DNA from 3 places in the Kitasatospora sp. NPDC036993 genome. Region 1 is predicted to be linked to each of the others. Evidence: riboswitches for the same ligand, from Rfam matches in the RefSeq annotation. Region 1 holds a riboswitch; each other region holds the start of a gene.

What was found. Region 1 has a riboswitch for cobalamin ahead of ACZ7C5_RS33050 (cobalamin biosynthesis protein). Riboswitches for the same ligand answer to the same signal wherever they lie in the genome.
Region 2: it holds a riboswitch for cobalamin, as region 1 does, so the genes downstream of both, nicT (Nickel transporter NicT) here and ACZ7C5_RS33050 (cobalamin biosynthesis protein) in region 1, are expected to answer to the same signal.
Region 3: it holds a riboswitch for cobalamin, as region 1 does, so the genes downstream of both, ACZ7C5_RS36770 (CoA-acylating methylmalonate-semialdehyde dehydrogenase) here and ACZ7C5_RS33050 (cobalamin biosynthesis protein) in region 1, are expected to answer to the same signal.

The regions. Positions count from the first base shown of each region.
Region 1 is NZ_JBVJRP010000021.1:77,466-84,399, forward strand. Features, by position in the region: gene ACZ7C5_RS33040 (hypothetical protein) at 1-1,079, opposite strand, end outside; gene ACZ7C5_RS33045 (alpha/beta hydrolase family protein) at 1,733-2,839, opposite strand; cobalamin riboswitch at 3,244-3,374, shown strand; gene ACZ7C5_RS33050 (cobalamin biosynthesis protein) at 3,498-4,487, shown strand; gene ACZ7C5_RS33055 (cobyric acid synthase) at 4,484-6,025, shown strand; gene ACZ7C5_RS33060 (putative cobaltochelatase) at 6,127-6,934, shown strand, end outside.
Region 2 is NZ_JBVJRP010000003.1:394,993-401,926, reverse strand. Features, by position in the region: gene ACZ7C5_RS08040 (AAA family ATPase) at 1-1,935, shown strand, start outside; gene ACZ7C5_RS08035 (hypothetical protein) at 1,940-3,613, opposite strand; gene ACZ7C5_RS08030 (ArsR/SmtB family transcription factor) at 3,665-4,048, opposite strand; cobalamin riboswitch at 4,130-4,343, shown strand; gene nicT (Nickel transporter NicT) at 4,375-5,502, shown strand; gene rpmG (50S ribosomal protein L33) at 5,562-5,726, opposite strand; gene ACZ7C5_RS08015 (M24 family metallopeptidase) at 5,986-6,934, shown strand, end outside.
Region 3 is NZ_JBVJRP010000031.1:30,053-36,986, reverse strand. Features, by position in the region: gene ACZ7C5_RS36775 (acyl-CoA dehydrogenase family protein) at 1-433, opposite strand, end outside; gene ACZ7C5_RS36770 (CoA-acylating methylmalonate-semialdehyde dehydrogenase) at 439-1,938, opposite strand; cobalamin riboswitch at 2,139-2,322, opposite strand; gene ACZ7C5_RS36765 (MarR family winged helix-turn-helix transcriptional regulator) at 2,426-2,878, opposite strand; gene ACZ7C5_RS36760 (MFS transporter) at 2,878-4,353, opposite strand; gene ACZ7C5_RS36755 (zinc ribbon domain-containing protein YjdM) at 4,507-4,863, opposite strand; gene ACZ7C5_RS36750 (HelD family protein) at 5,323-6,934, opposite strand, start outside.

The DNA of each region.
Region 1 (6,934 bases):
TCCGCACCCAGCACGTCCGCCGGGGAGACGCCCTCGTCCGCGCGCTCCGCCAGCCAGAGCAGCGCGTAGGGGCGCAGCACCGGCTCGTCCACCGACGCGCGCACCGCCTGCTCGGCCGGACCCCCGGCCACCCGCAGCGCCTCGAAGGCGAGCCCGCGCACCAGCGCGTCGTCGCCCTGAGCGGCGTCCAGCAGCTCGCCCACCGCCCGGTCCGCCGGACGCGCCGCGACCCAGGCACGGAACTCGGCGCGGGCCGGGCCCGGCGAGTAGTCCGCACAGGCGTTCAGCAGCTCGAAGGCGCTCTGCTCGATGTGCCCGGCCGCGGTCTGCGCGACCGTGCAGATCTCCTCCAGCTTCGCCCGCACCGCCCAGTGGCCGAGCGGCGACAGCTCTGCGGCATCGTTCCTGCGCACCAGGGCGCCGACCGCCGCCAGGCCGTCCAGCATCCAGTCCAGGACGGCGGCCACGTCGGAGGGCGCGGGCGGGGTGTCGATCTGCGGCGCCCGGCAGGTGCCGCGGACGGCGGAGACGGCGGAGGCGGCGTGCGGCACGGGCGACAGGCCCGGACCGCCGAGACCGGCGCCGACCCGTCGCTCGTCCAGTCCGCGGCGCAGCAGCTCCAGCAGCTCGCTCTCGGCGACCGGGCCGTCCACCAGGTGCAGGAAGGAGAGCAGCTGCGGGGCCTGGTCCACGGCCTGCCCGGCCAGTACGGCGAACACGCCGCGCAGCGCGGCGGGCGGCACCGGGGCGAGCAGGGTCCAGGCGTCGAACAGCGCCGACCAGCCTCGCACCACGGCCTCGTCGTCGTGCTCCCAGGCGTGCAGGCGCCAGCCGGGGCCGGCTCCGCCGTCCCGGGCCTCCACCAGGCCGACCAGCAGCGCCTGTCCCCAGGCCTTGGCGGCGGCGCCGACGGTCATGGCCAGCGCCCGGCCCGCCGTCCGGGCGTCGTCCGGGAGCAGTTCGCCGCGCTTGTCGACCTCGGACAGCTCGCCGGCCCAGCGGGCGATCCGGACGGCGTCGACCAGCATCCGGCGGGCCAGCGGCGCCAGCTCGGAGGGTGCCGGGAAGCCCTCCGGCACGGGAACCCGGCCCCGACCGGGAGCCGGAGCGGGCCCTCGTCGCCGGGGTACTCCGTTACGGGGGACACCCGCCCCGCCCTGCCTGCCACCGGCGGGCCGTTGGGCCGTTCCGGGGAGACGGGTCACCGTCGCACCGGTACCGATCGTCGGCGGGAGCGGGGCATCACGGTCGCGCGGGTTCCGAGACGTCACGTCGAGCAGTCTTCCCCTTGTACCGGCCTTCTGTCACATCCGGTTGTCCGTACGACCGGGCGACCGCCTGTGCCACCTCCGCAAGATCGGGCAACCACGGCAAACTGCCTGGCCGGAAACGTGTGACACGGCCATGCCACCCAAGGCGCCTCCGTTGCCGGGAATGTCCGACCGGTCACACTGTGTAGCGACAGGGGTTGAGAGGAGGGGCAAGTTTTTGCCCCGGCCGAGGGGGTGGATTTCCTGGGGGAATCCCGTTCCGCCAACGCCCGGCGGGGCTGTCCAGCCCCAATCCGGACGGATGGCGCACGGACCGGCGGGGTCATAGTGCACGAGAAGTCGGCCGGTTCGACTTCTCGTGCCGCCCGGCGAAATAGAGAAACGTTCATTCGTGAACAGGTGAAGCTCTCGGGAAAAGCGCCGGAGCCCGGCGGGCCTCTCCCCCACGGGCACGTCCCGCCCTAGAGAAGCGGTGTGAGCCAGCGGCGGAGAAGCTCCGTGTAGTGATCGGGGGAGGCGTTCCAGAGGGTGGCGTGGCCGGCGCCGGGGAACGCCCGGAGGCTGACCACGTCGGGGTGGGCGGCGGCCAGCTTCTCGGCGGTGCGGAAGGGGGCGATCGGATCTGCCGGACTGTGCAGGAGGAGGGTCGGGACGCGCAGGTCGGTGCCCTCGGCGATCCGGCTGAAGTCGGCGAGGTCGACGCCGGTGCGACCCTCCGCGGCGAGGGCGCCGAGTTCGGCGGCGACGCCCCGGAAGCCGGCCCGGGCGGCGTCCCGGCGGGCGGAGGCCGGCAGGTCGAGCACGGGCGAGTCGAGGATCAGCCCGCGGATGGCGTACGACCAGGCCGAGCGGGCCGCCGTCTGGAGGACCATGGTGGCGCCGAGGGACCAGCCGTAGAGGATCACCTTGCCCGCACCGTTGTCGAGTGCCAGCCGTACCGCCGACTCGATGTCGCGCCACTCGGTCTCGCCGAAGTGGCTGAGCCCGTCCGGGGAGGCGGGGGCACCCTCGTCACCGCGGTAGGTGACGGCGAGGACGGGCAGCCTGAGCCGGTCGAGGACGGGGAGCACCGGGAGGGTCTGTCCGCGGTCGGACTCCGGGCCGTGCACCAGGATCACCCAGGTGCCGCGCCGGCCGTCGAGTCGCCAGGCGGGCAGGGCGCCGAGTTCGCCGTCCGCCGTGGTGTCGGTGAAGGCGAGGCCGAGCGCCTCGGTGGGGTCGCCGAGGTGGACGCGGGGAGTGAAGCGAACCTCGGTGCCGGGGGTGAGGGTGCCCAGGTCGGCGCGGACCAGCCGGCGGGTGACGCTCTGCTCGTCGCGGTGCAGGACCTCCTCGACGACCGCGTGCCCGCCGTCCGCCCACTCGACCGCCCAGCGGCCGGGGCGCAGGCTCTCGGGACCGCGGGAGAAGGTGATCCGTCCGGGAGCGAGACCGCGGACCACGACCGGCCCGGACTCCTGGACGGCGGTCGCCGGACGGACCATCCGCTCGGAGGCCCGGCGGCCGACCACCAGCACGGCGGCCCCGACCGCGGCGGCCGCCACGACGGCGGCGGTTCCCCAACGCATTTCGCTCCCCGCTCTGTTGCTCACGCACCGGACGGTGCTCGGGCACCAGTTCACCGGCGCCCCGCCCGCCCGGCCACCGGACTGGGCCATCCGGGTCATGCGGGCGATGCCCCGGCGGTGCTGAGGAGGTGCCAGAAGCCCGTGGCGAGGAGGACGGGGGCGATCGGAGGTACCCAGGCGGAAGGGGACGGGCTCGTCCCGGTGAAAAGTCACAAGAGTCACGAGAGTGGTGGGAGTGGCGAGACTGGCGACGGGAGCCGGCGAGAGCGGACCGGGCCGGTGCCGGGCCGGGCGATCGGAGGGGGCGTCAGCGATGTCCGGGTGTGACCAACCCCTCCGTGACCTCGGTTGACTCCCGGTTCTGGCCCGTGATGGGATCCTGGGGCCAAACGGAGGGCATGGAGAGGAAGCCGGTGGAAGTCCGGCGCGGTCCCGCCACTGTCACCGGGGAGCACGCTCGGAACATCGCCACGGCGGGCCGTCGAAGGCCGCTGGAAGGCTCCGAGGGTGCGTCCGACCCGGAAGCCAGGAGACTCTCGCCCCCGTCACGTCGATCCAGGGCGCGGACCCTGAGTGAGGACACGCACCCGATGCAGGCTGCCCCGCCCCGCCGGACTTCGAGCTGCCTTCCGCCGTGCGCCCGCTGACCCCGCGCCCGGTGGCCCCACCCACGTCGGCCCCGCGCCCGCTGACCCGCGCCGCCGCGTTCGCGCTCGGCGCCGTCGCGGGCCACGCCGCGGACGCCCGCTTCGGCGACCCCCGCCGGGGCCACCCGGTGGCCGCCTTCGGCAGCGCCGCGACCGCCCTGGAGCGACGGCTGTGGCGCGACGACCGCGCCGCCGGAGCCGGGTACACGGCGCTGTGCGTCGGCGCGGTCGCGGCGGGCGCGCTCGCCCTGGACCGTACGGTGGGCCGGCGCCCGCTGGGCCGGGCGGCGCTGGCGGCGGCCGCGACCTGGACGGTGCTCGGCGGCACCTCGCTGACCCGGGAGGCCCGCACCATCGGCCGCTCGCTGGCCGCGGGCGACCTCGCGGCCGCCCGCGAGCGGCTGCCGCACCTGTGCGGACGGGACCCGAGCGCACTGGACGAGCAGCAGATCGCCCGGGCGGTGGTCGAGTCGGTGGCCGAGAACACCGCCGACGCCGTGGTGAACGCGCTGACCTGGGGCGCCCTGGCCGGCACCCCCGGTCTGCTGGCCTTCCGCGCCGTGAACACCCTGGACGCCATGGTGGGCCACCGCTCGCCGCGCCACACCCGGTTCGGCTGGGCCTCGGCCCGGCTGGACGACCTGGCGGGCTGGCCGGGCGCCCGGCTGACGGCGCTGCTGACGGTGGCCGCCGCGCCCGAGCCCAGGACGGCCTGGCGGGTCTGGCGGCGGGACGGCTCCGCGCATCCGAGCCCGAACGCGGGCCAGGCGGAGGCGGCCTTCGCCGGCGCGGTGGGCGTTCGGCTGGGCGGGACGCTCCGGTACGGCGAGCGGGTGGAGCACCGTCCGGTGCTGGGCGCGGAGCTGCGCCCGGTGACGGTGGACGACATCGAGCGGGCCTGCGCGCTGTCCCGGCGGGTGGGCGCACTGGCGCTGGGTACGACGGTCGCGGGGCACGTCCTGCTGCGGGCGTTCCTGGGGAAGAAGAGGGGAAGGGCATGACGAACGCGCTGCTGGTCGCGGGGACGACCTCGGACGCGGGCAAGAGCGTGGTGACGGCCGGGATCTGCCGTTGGCTCGTCCGCCAGGGTGTGCGGGTCGCGCCGTTCAAGGCGCAGAACATGTCGCTCAACTCCTTCGTCACCGCCGGCGGCGCCGAGATCGGCCGCGCCCAGGCGATGCAGGCGCAGGCCGCCCGGGTGGAGCCGGAGGCGGCGATGAACCCGGTGCTGCTCAAACCGGGCGCGGACGGCCGCAGCCAGGTGGTGCTGCTCGGCAGAGCGGTCGCCGAGGTGGGCGCGCTGGACTACCGCGAGCGCAAGCCCGTCCTGCTGGAGCGCGCCCTGGAGTGCCTGGCCGACCTGCGCCGCCGCTACGACGTGGTCGTCTGCGAGGGCGCCGGCTCGCCCGCCGAGATCAACCTGCGCGACCGCGACATCGCCAACATGGGCCTGGCCACGGCCGCCGCCCTGCCGGTGGTGGTGGTCGGGGACATCGACCGCGGCGGGGTCTTCGCGGCGATGTACGGGACGCTGGCGCTGCTCTCGGCGGAGGACCAGCGGCACGTGGCGGGCTGGTTCGTCAACAAGTTCCGCGGCGACGCGCGGCTGCTGGCGCCCGGGCTGGAGATGCTGCACGAGCTGACCGGCCGTCCGGTGCTGGGCACCCTGCCGATGCTGCCGGGGCTGTGGCTGGACGCCGAGGACTCGCTGGACCTGTCCACCGTGGTGGACCGGGTGGACGGCCGCGGGCCGCTCGGCGCGGACGTGCTGCGGGTGACCGTGGTGCGCTTCCCGCGGCTGTCCAACTTCACCGACCTGGACGCGCTCGCGCAGGAGCCGGGCGTGCTGGTGCGCTGGGCGACCCGGCCGGAGGAGCTGGCCGACGCCGACCTGGTGGTGCTGCCCGGCACCCGGGCCACCGTCGCGGACCTCGCCTGGCTGCGCGGACGCGGCCTGGAGCCGGCCCTGAGGGCGCGGGCGGCGGCCGGGCTGCCGCTCCTCGGCGTCTGCGGCGGCTACCAGATGCTGGGGCGCTCGATCGTGGACGAGGTCGAGTCGAAGGCGGGCGCCGTCGAGGGTCTCGGTCTGCTGCCGACGCACGTGCGGTTCGGCGTGGAGAAGGTTCTGGCGCGGCCGGTCGGCGAGGCGTTCGGGCAGCGGGTGGAGGGCTACGAGATCCACCACGGGGTGGTGACGGTCGAGGGCGGCGGGGAGGTGTTCCTCTCCGATGGCCACGGGCAGGGCCTGGACGGCTGCCGGGTGGGCTCGGTCTGGGGCACGACCTGGCACGGCGCGCTGGAGAACGACGGGTTCCGCCGCGAATTCCTGCGCGAGGTGGCCGGGTTGGCCGGCCGGGCGTTCGTCGCGGCGCCGGACACCTCCTTCGCCGCGGCGCGCGAGGCCCGGCTGGACCGGCTGGGCGACCTGATCGAGGAGCACGCCGACACCGACGCGCTGTGGAAGCTGATCGAGGGCGGAGTGCCGGCGGCCGGATCGCTGCCGTTCGTCCCGCCCGGGGCCCCTGGGAGTGACGCATGAGCCGGACAGGACCGCGAGACCAGGCTGGTCTGCAGAGCCAGGCAGGACCGCGGGACCAGGCTGGTCCCGCGGAACCGGGCACGACAGGAGTGGGGTACGGCATGAGTGACGTCCGCTATCCGTTCACCGCGATCGTCGGCATGGCCGACCTGCGGCTCGGGCTGCTGCTGAACGCGGTCTCCCCGGCCGTGGGCGGCGTGCTGGTGCGCGGCGAGAAGGGCACCGCGAAGTCGACCATGGTGCGCGCGCTGGCCGGCCTGCTGCCGTCCATCGCCACCGTGGACGGCTGCCGCTTCGCCTGCGACCCGGCCGCGCCCGACCCGCAGTGCCCGGACGGGCCGCACGTCTCCCCGCCTTTCTCCGAACGGCCTTCCCAGCTGGTCGAGTTGCCGGTCGGCGTGGCCGAGGACCGGATCGTCGGCTCGCTCGACCTGGAGCGGGCGCTGGCCGAGGGCGTCAAGGCCTACGAGCCGGGGCTGCTCGCCAGGGCGCACCGCGGCGTGCTCTACATCGACGAGGTCAACCTGCTCCAGGACCACGTGGTGGACCTGCTGCTGGACGCCGCCGCGATGGGGCGCTCCTACGTCGAGCGCGAGGGCGTGTCGGTGCGGCACGCGGCCCGGTTCCTGCTGGTCGGCACGATGAACCCGGAGGAGGGCGAGCTGCGGCCGCAGCTGCTCGACCGGTTCGGCCTGACCGTCGAGATCGCCGCCACCCGCGACCCGGTCGAGCGCGCCGAGGTGGTCCGCCGCCGGCTCGCGTACGACGTGGACCCGGCCGGCTTCGCCGCGCGGTTCGCCGAGGAGGAGCGAGCACTCGCCGAACGCATCACCACCGCACGGGAGTTGCTTCCCAAGGTGGAGCTGCCGGATGTGGCACTGCGTCAGATCACCGCCGTCTGCGCCGCGT
Region 2 (6,934 bases), on a different contig from region 1:
CACATCCACCAGCCCGAACAGAAGGCGAGACCTCGTCAGGTCCGGTCGCCGCACGGCCCGTTCGTCAACCGCGAGCCGGAACTCGCCGCCCTCGCCGAGGCCCTGGCCCCGGTCGAGGCGGGCGGACTCGGGATCGTGGTGTTCACCGGTCTGGGCGGGGTCGGCAAGACCGAGCTGATCGCCAAGTTCACCGAGGAGCACCGGGGGAGCTTCCCGGACGGCGACCTCTACGCGGACCTCCTCGCCTACCGGCACCAGGGCGGGGTGGACCTCCCCGAGCTGCTGGCCGGCTTCCTGCGCGCCCTCGGCACCGAGCCGCCGGCCGTGGAGGCCGAGCGGTTCACGGCCTTCCGCACCGCCACCGCCGAGCGCCGCTGCCTGTTCTTCCTGGACAACGTCGAACACGCCGCGGAGGTCCGGGCGCTGCTCCCGGCCCGCGGGCTGGTGGTGGTCGCGAGCCGGCGCCGGCTGCCCGCGCTGCGGACGGACGGCGCGCGGGTGCGGCAGCTCGGGCCGCTGAGCGCGACGGCGGGCGCCGAGCTGGTGCGCGGCTGGGTGGGCTCGGGGCGGGGCACCGACGGGGAGCTGGCGGAGCTGGTCGAGCTGTGCGGCGGACTGCCGCTCGCGCTGAACGCGGTCGGCAGCCAGCTGCTGGACCGCGACAGCCTGCCGGTCGGCCGGGTGGTGGCCGAACTGCACGACCGCGAGGGCAGGTTGGCGATGCTGGAGGACGAGGAGAACGATCTCGGCGCGACGTACGACCTGGTCTACGAACGGCTGTCGCCGGAGGGCCGGGCGCTCTACCACCTGATCGGCGTGCACCCGGGCCCCTTCGTGTCCGCCGGACTGGCGCGGGCGGTCGGCGTCCGGCGGGCCGAACGGGCGATCGGGGAGCTGCGCGGCGTCCACCTGCTGGACGAAGTGCTGGACGACGACGGCGAGGACCGCTTCCGGGCCCATGACGTGGTGCGGACGCACGCCTACGGCCGGGCGCGGGAACTGCCCGACCGCGAGGGGCTGCTCGCCGGAGTCGTCGCGTACTACCGCGGCCGGGCGTCGGCGGCCGACCGGGCGATGGCAGGGAAGCGGCTGCGCCTCCAGGAGCCGAGCGGTGACGACCTGCCCCGCTTCCCGTCCGGGACCGCGGCCCTGGAGTGGCTGTACGCCGAACGCGCCAACTTCCGCGCCGTGGTGGAGGCGGCGGCCGAGCAGGGCCGGCACGGCGAGGTGTGGCGGCTCTGCGAGTCGCTCTGGCCGCTCTACCACGGCCGGAAGCTCTACCAGGACTGGATCGCCGCCCACCGGCTCGGCATCGAGTCGGCCCAGTGGGACAACCGGCCGGCCGCCGTGGTCCGGATGCGCAACCAGCTCGCCAGGGCCCACTTCGAGCGCGGGGAGCACCGGCTCGCCGCCGAGCAGTTGGCGCTCGCCACGGAGCTGGTCCCGCTGGTGACCGACCGTCAGGTGGTGGGGGTGCTCTACGAGACGGACGGTCTGCTCTGCCTGGCCGACGGGCGCCCGGCCGACGCGGTGGAGCGGTTCACCCTGGCCCTGGCGGCGAACCGGGGCGACGACCACGGCGAGATCGTCCAGAGCTACAACGTGGCGCAGGCGCTGATCGCCGACGGCCGTCCCGGGGAGGCGCTGGCCCTGCTGGCCGGGGCCACCGCCCAGGCGGGGCGGACGCGGGACGAGGACATGCTGATGAAGCTGCCGCTGGTCCGCGCCCGGGCCCACCGGGCGCTCGGGCAGCTGGACCTCGCCGTCGCCCAGGCGGACGACTGCGCCCGGCAGGCCAGGGAGCGGAGCCAGTACGCCAAGGAGGCGCAGGCGCACACCCTGCTGCTCGGCCTCGCCGAGGAGCGGGGCGACGTGGAACTGGCGGAGCGCAGCCGCGAACGGCTGCGGGAACTGGCCGGTCAGGGCCCGTCCTAGGAGCCTACGGGCCGGTACTGAAGGACACCCGGGTACGGTGGCCGCCGGTGCGGACGGTGAGTCCGTGGTCGGGGAGGCCGGCCGGGTCGCCGCCGTCGGCGAGCCAGGAGGCGACGGCGGAGCCGAGCAGCAGCGGGTCGATGCCGGGGTCGGGGCGGCCCCAGTCCGGTTCGGCGCGGGCCTCCAGCAGCGGGCCGCCGCGCAGCCGCAGCAGATGGCGGGCCGGGCCGAGGGCGGCCACCGCGACGGCGAGGCCGGGCAGTTCGGCGGCGGTGTCGGCGAGCCAGCGGGTGGCGGGGCGTTCGGCGTGGGCCTCGGTGCGGGCGAGCACCTCGGCGGTGTGGCGCAGGGCGTCGCCGGGGTGGTCGTCGGTGAGGGCGTGGAAGCCGCGCGGGGTGTGGTCGCGCGGGTCGAAGGGGTAGCGCCGGAGGCTGACCTCGGTGCCCTCGCTCACTCCCTCGACGTCGTACGCGGTGGGCCCCTCGGCGGTCGCGGGGCGCGGAACGGGCCTGGGGTAGGGCGGTACGGCCGGTTCGTCCGCGGGTTCGTCGAGTCCGTCCAGGAAGGAGTAGAGCAGCGGGCGCAGCAGGTGGGCGGATTCGCCCTGGTGGGCGAGCGAGCGGCCGGTGACGCCGCTGAGGTCGGCCGGGCCCCGGGCCAGGGCGAGTTCGAGCTGGGCGGCGAGGTCCCCGTCCGGGTCGAGGACGGGCGCGGCCTGGCCGAAGGCGTAGCCGGGGGAGTGCGGGTCGAGTTCGGCGGCGCCGGTGGCGACGAGCACGGTGTGGTGTTCCAGGGCGGCGCCGTAGACGGTGACCGAGCCGTGGTCGCCGATCACGCAGTCGGCGGCGACGAGTGCGGCCTGCCAGCCCTGGTGGGGCGGGATCAGGCGCAGGCCCATCCGGCGGGCGTCGTCGAGCAGCGCCTCGGGGTCGTGGCGGCTCCAGACGTTGGGGTGCAGGACGACGGCCACGGTGTACTCGTCGGCGGGCAGCCGGCGGACCAGCCGCTGGGGGAGGTCGGGGTGGCGGCCGAGCAACGAGTGCCCGCTCCAGGTGGAGCTGACGACGACGAGCCGTCGGCCGCCGGTGGCGCCGAGCGCGGCGCGGTAGCCGTCGCGGGAGCGCCGGCTGGTGAGCATCCGGTCGAAGCACGGGTCGCCGACGACCCGGGCGACGTCCAGCGCCTCGGGGCAGGAGACCCGAAGCCGGTCCAGCTGCTCGGGGTGGGAGAGGCCGAGGACGTCCACGAACACCCGTCCGCGGTGGGTGAGTTCGTTGCGGGACAGGCCGGCGGCGGTGACCGTGTCGCCGGTGGACTCGGTGACCAGGCGGTTGTAGCCGACGCCGTGCGGGAGGACGACGAGGCGGGCGTCCAGGCGGTGCATGGAGGAGTGGACGGCGCAGGCGACGGCCAGGTCGAAGCGGTGCCGGACGGCGTCCTCCCAGTCCAGCACGGTGAAGCCGGGCAGGCCGCGCAGGTAGTCGTCCAGGGCGCGGTCGGCGAAGGCGGAGCCGGGGTTGACGGTGAAGTACCGCTCGATGCCGTCCGGGCTCAGCAGGGTGAGGACGTCCAGGACCCGGGTGGCCGAGGTGAGGGTGCGGGCGACCGCCAGCACGCGGGCCCTGACCGGTCGGGTGCTCCAGCGGTCGGCGGGCCAGGCGTGGGGGTGGGACGGCACACCATGATCGTACTCATCCGGCTCCGCCGCGGCACGGTTTCCGAGTGGGGGTCAGCCCGCCGCCGCGCTGGGCTCGTGGTGCTCGGCGGCGGCGCACTCGTCGAGGAGGGGGCGCATGGCCTCGTCCACGAGCCGGTAGCGCACCACTCGTCCGTCCCGGTCGCCGGTGACCACCCCGGCGGTGCGGAGCAGGCGCAGGGCCTGGGAGACGGCGGGGTCGCGCATGCCGGTGGCGACCGCCAGGTCCGTCACGGCGAGCGGGCCGGCCCGGTGGAGGGCGAGCAGCAGGGCGAGGCGTCCGGGGTCGGCGAGCAGCGAGAAGCGCTCGGCCCAGGTCCGGACGTGCGCGGGATCGCCGATCGCGGCGATGGCCTCGCAGACCCGGTGCCCGTCGATGGTGCGGTGGCCCACGCGGTCGGCAGGTACGAGATGCATGCCGGCATTCTCGCAGGCAAGGGTCTGTGATCCTGGACACCTGCGCACGTGCGCAGCCTTGCACGGGTCGGGCGGGGCCCCTACGGTGTAGCCCGCCGTGGTGCTCGGGAAGACCGGTGACGGACCCTCAGGGGTCCCCAGTCCGGAGCGGCCCTCGCCACTGTGATCGGGTCGTTCCTCCGCCCGCGGAGGAGCGTCGTCCGTACCCATGGAGCCACTGGGTGCCCCGCGCACCTGGGAAGGCGGGTACGGGCGTCCCGTAAGCCAGGAGACCGGCCACGGCATCTCACGAGGTTTTCCACGAGGTGCTGGAGCGTGATCCGCAGATGACCCTGCCCGAAACCGTTGCCGCCGGGGCGAATCCGGCGCCCTCGGTGCTGCCCAGCTTCCAGTGGCGGCGCGAGGACACCATCCGTACGGCCGGGCTGATGGGGGTGATCCTGGCCATGCACGTGGTGGCCTTCGGGACGCTCCTCTTCCTGGTCGCGCCCGAGAAGTACGAGGTCGGCACCCAGGTCTTCGGGGTGGGCCTGGGCGTCACCGCCTACACCCTCGGGATGCGGCACGCCTTCGACGCCGACCACATCGCGGTGATCGACAACACCACCCGCAAGCTGATGGCGGACGGCAAGCGCCCCGTCTCGGTGGGCTTCTGGTTCGCCCTCGGGCACTCCTCGATGGTGGTGCTGATGGCCGCCCTGGTGGCGGGCGGCGCGCAGCTGGCGAACACCCTGATGGACGACGAGTCGGCCACCCACAAGTGGCTCGGCGTGGTCGGCACCACCACCTCCGGCGTGTTCCTCTACCTGATCGGCGCGCTCAACCTGGCGGCGCTGCTCGGCATCCTCAAGGTGTTCCGTTCGATGCGCGCCGGGCAGTACGACGAGAAGGAGCTGGAGGCCCACCTCGACTCGCGCGGCTTCATGGCCCGGGTGCTGAACCGGGCGACCCGTTCGATCACCAGGCCGGGCCAGATGTTCCCGGTCGGCATGGTGCTGGGCCTGGGCTTCGACACCGCGACCGAGGTCACCCTGATGGTGATGGCCGGCTCGGGCGCGGCCTCCGGGCTGCCCTGGTACGCGATCGTCTGCCTGCCGCTGCTGTTCGCGGCCGGGATGAGCCTGTTCGACACCCTGGACGGGACGTTCATGAACTTCGCGTACCAGTGGGCCTTCGCCAACCCGGTGCGGAAGGTGTACTACAACCTGACCATCACGGGTCTGTCGATCGCGGTGGCCTTCATCATCGGCACCATCGAGCTGGTCGGGGTGCTGCACGAGAAGCTGGACCTGACCGACCCGGTCACCGGGTTCGTCGCCGAGATCTCGCTGGACAACGTCGGGTACGCCATCGCCGGGCTGTTCGTGGTGGTCTGGGCGATCGCGATCGGGTACTGGAAGCTCGCCCACGTCGAGAAGCGCTGGACGCCCGGCCAGGGGGCACAGAAGCACTGACCCGTGCGCGGAACGGCGCCTCCCCGCGCCGGGGGGAGGCGCCGTCCGGGTGGGCGGGGTCAGCGCTCCTCGCGGAAGTCGACGTGCCGGCCGGCGGCCGGGTCGAACTTGCGCAGGACCATCCGGTCCGGGTCGTTGCGGCGGTTCTTGCGGGTCACGTACGTGAAGCCGGTGCCGGCGGTGGAGCGGAGCTTGATCACCGGGCGCAGTTCGCTGCGGGCCATCGGGCGTCCTCCTGGGGCCAGGGGCGGCGGGTCCCGGTCGGTGGACCGAGCCCGTGCACCGAAATGGAATTCATTTCCACCCCGTCCAACGTGGGCCCGGCCCCGCCCATTCCCGGCGTCCGACGCCCGGGGGAGCGGGGAACCCGGCGCGTGCCCGAGGGGGAGGGCACGGAAGCGCGGGGGGCGCGCAAGGGGTACTGGGGGTTCTGTCGGGGGTGCTCGGCGGGCGCTTCGGGCCGGGGGTTCGTAGGCTCGACGCATGGCGGATGCGTACGCGGGGCGGCGGGAACGGGTGAGGGAGCACTGCAGTGCGACGGGGGCCGATGCGGCCCTGGTCACCCGTGCGGCGAACGTGCGGTACCTCACGGGCTGCGCGCCCTGTGGGGCGACCCTGCTGCTCACCAGGGAGAGAGCGCTGCTCGCGCTGCCGGACGACCTGCCCCCGGACGACTCGGGGGAGCACCTGATCGCCCCGGACGTCGCCCGGATGCCGGTGGCGACCGGAGCGGACACCGCGCTGGCCGCCGCGGCCGCCGCCGCCAGGTCCGGTGTGTCGGGCCTGGCCGTGGAGGAGCACGACCTGACCGTCAGCAGGCACCGGGCGGTGGGGGGCCTGGCCGAGGGGGCCCGGCTGGTGGACCTCGGCCGGGTGGTCGAGGGGCTGCGAGTGGTCAAGGACGAGCACGAGATCGCCGACCTGCGGATCGCCGCCGAGATCGCCGACCAGGCGCTCGGCGAGCTGCTGGAGTCGATCCTGGTCGGCCGCACCGAGCGGCACCTGGCGATGGAGCTGGAGCGCCGGATGATCGACCACGGCGCCGACCGGGCCGCCTTCCCGGTCTCGGTCGGCACCGGCAGCCACTCCGGCCAGGCCGCCCACCAGCCGACCGACCGCCGGGTGGAGGAGGGCGACTTCCTGACCGTGGTGATGGGCGCCCAGTACCGGGGCTACGGCGTCTCCACCGCCCGTACCTTCGTGATCGGCGCAGCCCCCGCGCCCTGGCAGGTGGAGCTGCACCGGCTGGTCTTCCGGGCCCAGCGGGCCGGGCGGGAGGCCCTCGGACCAGGAGTGGAGCAGTGCGTGCCCGACCGGGCCGCCCGGCAGGTGCTGGAGGCGGCCGGCCACGCCGAGGCCTCCCCGCACCCGGTGGGCCACGGCATCGGGCTGGAGATCCGGGAGGCGCCGCGCCTCGGTCCGTCGGACATGG
Region 3 (6,934 bases), on a different contig from region 1:
CGGCGCGCACCGCCCGGGTGGTGATGGCGGCGGCGTCGGAACCTGCCCCCGGTTCGGTCAGGCAGTAGCTGCCCAGGTGCTCGGCCGAGCAGAGCGCGGGCAGCCAGCGGGCGCGCTGCTCCTCGGTGCCGTGGCGGTCGACCATCCAGCCGACCATGTTGTGGATGGACAGGTAGGCGGCGATGGAAGGGCAGCCGCCGGCCAGTGCCTCGAAGGCCACCACCCCGTCCTGCCGGGAGAGTCCGGAGCCGCCGGCCTCCTCGCGGACGTAGACCCCGGCCAGCCCGAGGTCGGCGGCCTTGCGCAGCACGTCCACCGGAAAGTGCTTGGCCTGGTCCCACTCCACCGCGTACGGCGCCAGGCACTCGGCGGCGAACTCCCGTACCGCGGCGGCGATATCAATCTGATCTTCCGTCAGATCACTTGCGTGCACGGCGTTCACCCCATCGTCGGCATGGTGAAGCTCGCGCCCTCCTTGACCCCGGAGGGCCAGCGCGAGGTGACGGTGCGGGTGCGGGTGTAGAAGCGGATGGAGTCGGGGCCGTGCTGGTTGAGGTCGCCGAACGCGGAGCGCTTCCAGCCGCCGAAGGTGTGGTAGGCGACCGGCACCGGGATGGGCACGTTGACCCCGACCATGCCGGTGTCCACCCGCCGGGCGAAGTCCCTGGCGGTGTCGCCGTCCCGGGTGTAGATGGCCACGCCGTTGCCGAACTCGTGCTCGCTGGGCAGCCGCAGCGCCTCCTCGTAGTCGGCGGCGCGGACGACCGTGAGCACCGGACCGAAGATCTCCTCGCGGTGGATCCGCATCCCGGGCGTGACCCGGTCGAACAGCGAGGCGCCGAGGAAGTAGCCGCCCTCGTGTCCTTCCAGTCGGAACTCCCGCCCGTCGACGACGAGTTCGGCGCCCTCCCGGACGCCGAGGTCCAGGTACCCGCGGACCCGGTCGAGCGCGTCGGCGCCGACCAGCGGGCCGAAGTCCGCCGCCGGGTCGTCCGAGCGCCCGACCTTGAGCGCGGCGATCCGCTCGACCAGCTTGGCCACCAAGGCGTCCGCGGTCTCCTCCCCCACCGGGACGGCCACCGAGATCGCCATGCACCGCTCGCCGGCCGAACCGTACCCGGCGCCGATCAGCGCGTCGGCCGCCTGGTCGAGGTCGGCGTCCGGCATCACGATCAGGTGGTTCTTGGCGCCTCCGAAGCACTGCGCCCGCTTGCCATGGGCGGCGGCGGTGGCGTAGACGTACTGGGCGATCGGTGTGGAGCCGACGAAGCCCACGGCCTGGACGCGCGGGTCCTCCAGCAGGGTGTCCACGGCCTCCTTGCCGCCGTTGACCACGTTGAGCACGCCTGGCGGCAGCCCGGCCTCCAGGAAGAGTTCGGCCAGCCGCAGCGGCACCGAGGGATCGCGCTCCGAGGGCTTGAGAACGAAGGCGTTTCCGCAGGCCAGGGCGGGGGCGGCCTTCCAGAGCGGGATCATCGCCGGAAAGTTGAACGGGGTGATGCCGGCGACCACGCCGAGCGGCTGGCGCATCGAGTACACGTCGATGCCCGTCCCGGCGTTGTCGCTGAACTCGCCCTTCAGCAGGTGCGGGATGCCGGCGGCGAACTCCACGACCTCCAGGCCGCGCTGGATGTCGCCGTGGGCGTCGGAAACGGTCTTGCCGTGCTCGGCGGAGAGCAGCCGGGCGAGTTCCTCCTTCTCGCCCTCGACCAGTTGCAGGAAGCGCAGCAGCACCCGGGCCCGCCGCTGCGGGTTCCAGGCCGCCCACTCGGGCTGCGCCTGGGCGGCGTCGGCGATCACCGCCTCGACCTCGCCACGGTCGGCCAGCGGCACCCGGGCCTGCACCCGGCCGGTGTTGGGGTCGAAGACGTCGCCGTACCGGCCGGACGTCCCGGCGGCGCGCTTGCCGCCGACGAAGTGGGTCAGTTCACGGACCATCGGTTCCTTCTCTCATCAGCGCTGGGGAGAGGAGGACTGGAGAGCACCGCCGCCCGGCCGCGCGCACGGTCGGCGCACGGGCCTGCGGGCAGGCGGAAAATGACGGATCGTCAGGCGTCGAGCGCCCTGGCGACCGGAAGCACGGCAGCGGAACGGGAACAGCGGCCCGGAGTCATGCGTGTCGTCTCCATCCTCGTGGAAAACACGAACCACCCGCGGCCGGTATCCTGACTCCCGGATCGACGCCCGCCCCCTGGCCTTCCCGGCTGGCTGCCAGTGGCCGTCTCCTGCGAGGACGGACTCCCCGGTCACAGTGGCGGGACCGTGCCGGACTCACACCGGCTTCCCTGACACCGCGGACCTGCCGTCGACCATATAGTTGGACGTCCTAGTAAGTCCAGAGCGACAACCCGTGAGAACACGTCACGGACGCGTCGTCACCGGCCCGCCCGGGGCCGTCGAGCACCGCCCGGGCCCGGGGGCGGCCTCAGCCCAGGAGCTTCGCCACCACCCGGTCGAGCGCGCGGATGTCCTCCGGCGGCAGCGCGAGCAGGGCGTCCGGCGGGGTGGCGAGGATGCCGGTGGCGAGCGCGGCCTTCGCCTCGCCCTCCTCGGTGAGGTGGACCAGCTTGGAGCGCCGGTCGGCCGGGTTGGTGATGCGTTCGGCGAGGCCGCGCCGCACCAGGTCGTCCACGATCACGGTGGTGTACGGCGGGTCGGCGGTCAGCCGCTCGGCCAGCTCCCGCAGGGTGAGCGGTCCGGCGGCGAGCCGGCGCAGCGCCCTGACCCGGCTGAAGCTCATGCCGAGGGCGTCGGCGACGGCCTTGCGGCGGTCGTGGCGCTCCAGCACGAGCGCGTACATCCCCTGCCAGACCCGGGCCGCCATCCCGGCATCGGCCTCGCCCGGCTCCGGGTGTCCGCCGGTGTCAAGGCACTCCATCAGGCGTCCACCGTCCCCTTCGTCTCTCTGATCCCGTTGCCGCCGGCGTCCTCGGCCGCCTCCTCGGCGGCGAGCCGCTCCGCCGCGCGTTCGGCCGTCGCCCTGGCCCAGCGACCGGAAGTGAGCGTACCGGTGACCAGCACGGCGACACCGCAGCCGGCGATGATCCACCACGCCGTCCGGGCGGCGGCGGTGAAGGCCGCCGGGTCGGCGTGGGCGGCACCGGCCATCAGCGCACCGGTCACCGCGACGCCCAGGGACTGGCCGACCTGCCGGCTGGTGGAGGCGACGGCCGCCGCCACGCCCGCCTGCGCGCGGGGCATCCCGGAGACGGCGGTGTTCGTGATCGGCGCGTTGACCAGGCCGAAGCCGGTGCCGAAGAGCAGGAAGGCGACGACCAGCAGACCGGTCGGCACGTGCTCGGCGTAGCCGACCGCCTGGAGCACGGCGCTCGCGGTCAGTGCCGTCCCGGCGAGCAGCAGGGGCGTGCGCGGCCCGCGGGTGGCCACCATCCGGCCGGACAGCGGCGCGGTGAGCAGCGACATGACCGCCATCGGCAGCATGAACAGCCCGGCGTGCAGCGGGTCGAGCCCGCGGACGTCCTGGAGGTACAGGGAGCCGACGAACAGGAACCCGCCGAGGCCGGCGAAGGCGGCGACCGCGATCACGGTGGCACCGGAGAACGGCGCGGAGCGGAAGAACCGCAGGTCGATCAGGGGGTCGGTGCGCCGGGGCTCGTACCACAGCAGGCCCAGCAGCGCGCCGAGCGCGGCCGCCGTGCAGCCGAGGACCACGGGCGAGGTCCAGCCGCGTTCCGGCGACTCGATGATCGCGTAGGTGAGTCCGGCGAGCAGCACGACGACCAGCAGCTGGCCGACCGGGTCCGCCCTGCGGGTGCGGGCCGCCCGCGACTCCGGCACGTAGCGGGTGAGGAAGAGCGCGGCCAGGCCGATCGGGACGTTGATCCAGAAGATCGCCCGCCAGCCGGCCGACTCCACCAGGACCCCGCCGAGGATCGGTCCGGCGGCCATGCTGATGCCGACCACGCCACTCCACACGCCGATCGCGCGGGCGCGCTGCCGGGAGTCGGTGAAGGTGTTGCTGATGATCGACATCGCGACGGGGTTCAGCATCGATCCGCCGACCGCCTGGAGCATCCGCGCGGCGAGCAACCAGCCGAGCCCGGGGGCCAGGCTGCACAGCAGGGAGGCCCCGGAGAACACCACCAGTCCGATCCGGAACACCCGGCGGCGGCCGATCCGGTCGGCGGTCGATCCGGAGAGCATCAGGAGGCTCGCCAGTACCAGGGTGTAGGCGTCGACCGTCCACTGGAGTCCGGACACCGAGGTGTGCAGGTCACTCCGGATGGCGGGCAGGGCCACGTTCAGGATGGTGACGTCGAGGCTGACGATCAGCAGGCTCATGCAGCAGATGGCGAGCACGAGCCAGGGCCGCGGTCGGGCGGCATCGGGCATGACGGACGCTCCATGGTTACTTGTGTTGTTGTAATCATTGTGAGCCTATAACTAACTCCCGCGACGACTCCACCCTTTTCCGGTCCGGGAAAGACGGAACGGCCGCGCCCACACCGATCTCCTCGGCGGGGCGCGGCCGTCCAGGCCCGCGGGTCAGGCCTTCTTGACCACGCTCGACTTGAGCTGCATGGCGCCGAAGCCCTCGACACGGCAGTCGATGTCGTGCCCGTCGACGCCGTCCACCAGGCGGATGTTGCGCACCTTGGTGCCGGCCTTGATGCCGGAGACGCTGCCCTTGACCTTGAGCGCCTTGACCACCGTCACGGTGTCCCCGTCGTTCAGCACGTTGCCGACGGCATCCTTGATCACACGCTCGCCGGCCGCGGCGCCGCTCTCCTCGGAGCCGCCGGGCACCCACTCGTGGGCGCACTCGGGGCAGACCACGAGGGCGTTCATCTCATAGGTGTACTCGCAGGAACACTGCGGGCACGGGGGCAGGCTGTCGCTCATGGGTTCAACGCATCCAGGGTTTCGAGGCGGCAAGGGGGCCGGGCCGGCGGGTCCGGTGCCCACGCAGAGGGCACCCTGACGCACCTCGCGCCGATCCGACGGCACGCCAGCATGTATGAACTTGAAGAATTTTTCAAACCACCTGTCCGCCGACGTGAGGGCAGCCCCCGAAGGTGCCCCGGTCGGAGGACGCCGGGCACCTGCCGGGGCCGTCCTCCGTACCGTCGGCGAACACGAAGGTGTCCCCTGCTACACCGCGGCCGTCGGCCCGCCCTGGGTCGCGGGCCCGCGTGCCTGGTTGCCGGGGCTCCGAGGGGACCAGCCGTGGTTCACAGGACCCGCGGTCCACTCCTGGAGGCTGCCGTCCCTCGTCGTCGTGTAGACCCTGGTCTCCTTGGCGGCCGCCGTCCCGAAACGGCCCCGCAATTGGCGCGATCCGCACCCGCCCCGCCCCGCCCGTCACCCGGCCAACGGCGCGGGCAGCGGGCGGGCGTGCAGGACGTCCAGCCGGGAGACCGCCCGCGTCACCACCACGTACAGGCGGTGCAGCCCGCGCGCTTCGGCCTCCACGATCGCGGCCGGCTCCAGCACCACCACGTGGTCGTACTCCAGCCCCTTCGCCAGCGACGCCGGCAGCACCGTCACCCGCGCCGTGGTGCCGGCCTGCTCGGCCGCGCCGGTCGGGACGCCCGCCTCCCGGAGGGCCTCGGCGGTCTCCGCCACCGCGTCGTCGGCCGCGATCACCGCGATCGAGCCCTCGCGCTCCAGCGCGGCCCGCACCGCCGTCACCACCGCCCCGCCCAGGCCGCCCCCGGCCACGCTCCGCACCGTCAGCTCGCCGTCCTGCCGCAGCGACACGGCCGGCGGCACCGCCACGCCCAGCGCTCCCAGCAGGGTGTTGGCGAGGGCCATCACCACGGCCGGGACGCGGAAACCGGTGGTCAGCGGCACCACCGCGGCCTGCGGCTTGCCCAGGTGGCCGAGCTGCTCGGGCCAGCTGCGGGCGGCCCACGGCGCCGTCGCCTGGGCGAGGTCGCCGAGGACGGTGAGCGAGCCGAAGACGCTGCGGCGGGCGATCGCCCGGCACTGCATCGGGGAGAGGTCCTGGGCCTCGTCCACCACGACGTGACCGAAGCCGGCCGGGTGCTCGATCAGTCCGGCCACCTCGTCCAGCAGCATCAGGTCGTGCTCGGACCACCTGGCGCTCTTCTCCGAGCGCGGCGGGCGGCGCCACAGGATCGCCGCCCGCTCCTCCGGACCGAGCACCCCCTCCGCCGCCTCGGCCAGCACCGCGGGGTCGCTCAGCAGTGCGGCGACCACAGCCTCCGGCCGCAGGTTCGGCCAGGCGGCCTCCAGGAAGGCCGCGACCGGCCTGGAACGCCCGATCTTCCGCGTCCACGCCCCGGGCATCACGCCGGACCGGCGCTCGGCCTGGTCCTGGAGCATCGCCACCACCCGGGTGCGCAGGCTCTCCCGGCCGATCGCGTACGGAGGCGCCTGCTCGCGCAGTTCGGCGACCACCCGGTCGAGCCGCTCCGGGGACACCCGCCAGCGGTAGGAGCCGTCCGGGACGACCAGCGGCTCCGAGCCCGTCGCCCGGATGCGCCCGTACAGCGCCCGGCGCAGCACCGTCGCCATCCGGGCGTCCTGCTTGACCACGGCGGCCCGCTCGTCGTCCACCGAGGTGACCGGCCGGGTGGCGACCAGGTCCTCGACGGTCTTCTGGACGACGTCGATCTCGCCGAGCGCGGGGAGCACCTCGGCGATGTAGCGCAGGAAGACCGGGTTGGGGCCGATGACCAGCAGACCGCTCCGCCGGATCCGCTGCGGGTAGCTGTAGAGCAGGTACGCGGCGCGGTGCAGCCCGACGGCGGTCTTGCCGCTTCCGGGAGCGCCCTGCACGCACACCGACTCGCTCAACTCGCCCCGCACCAGGGCGTCCTGCTCGGGCTGGATGGTGGCGACGATGTCCCGCATCGGACCGGTACGGGGCCGCTCGATCTCGGCGGCCAGGATGCCGCCCGCACCGCTGCCGCCTCGGCCGCTCCCGTCGCCGCTGCCGCCGTCCGCA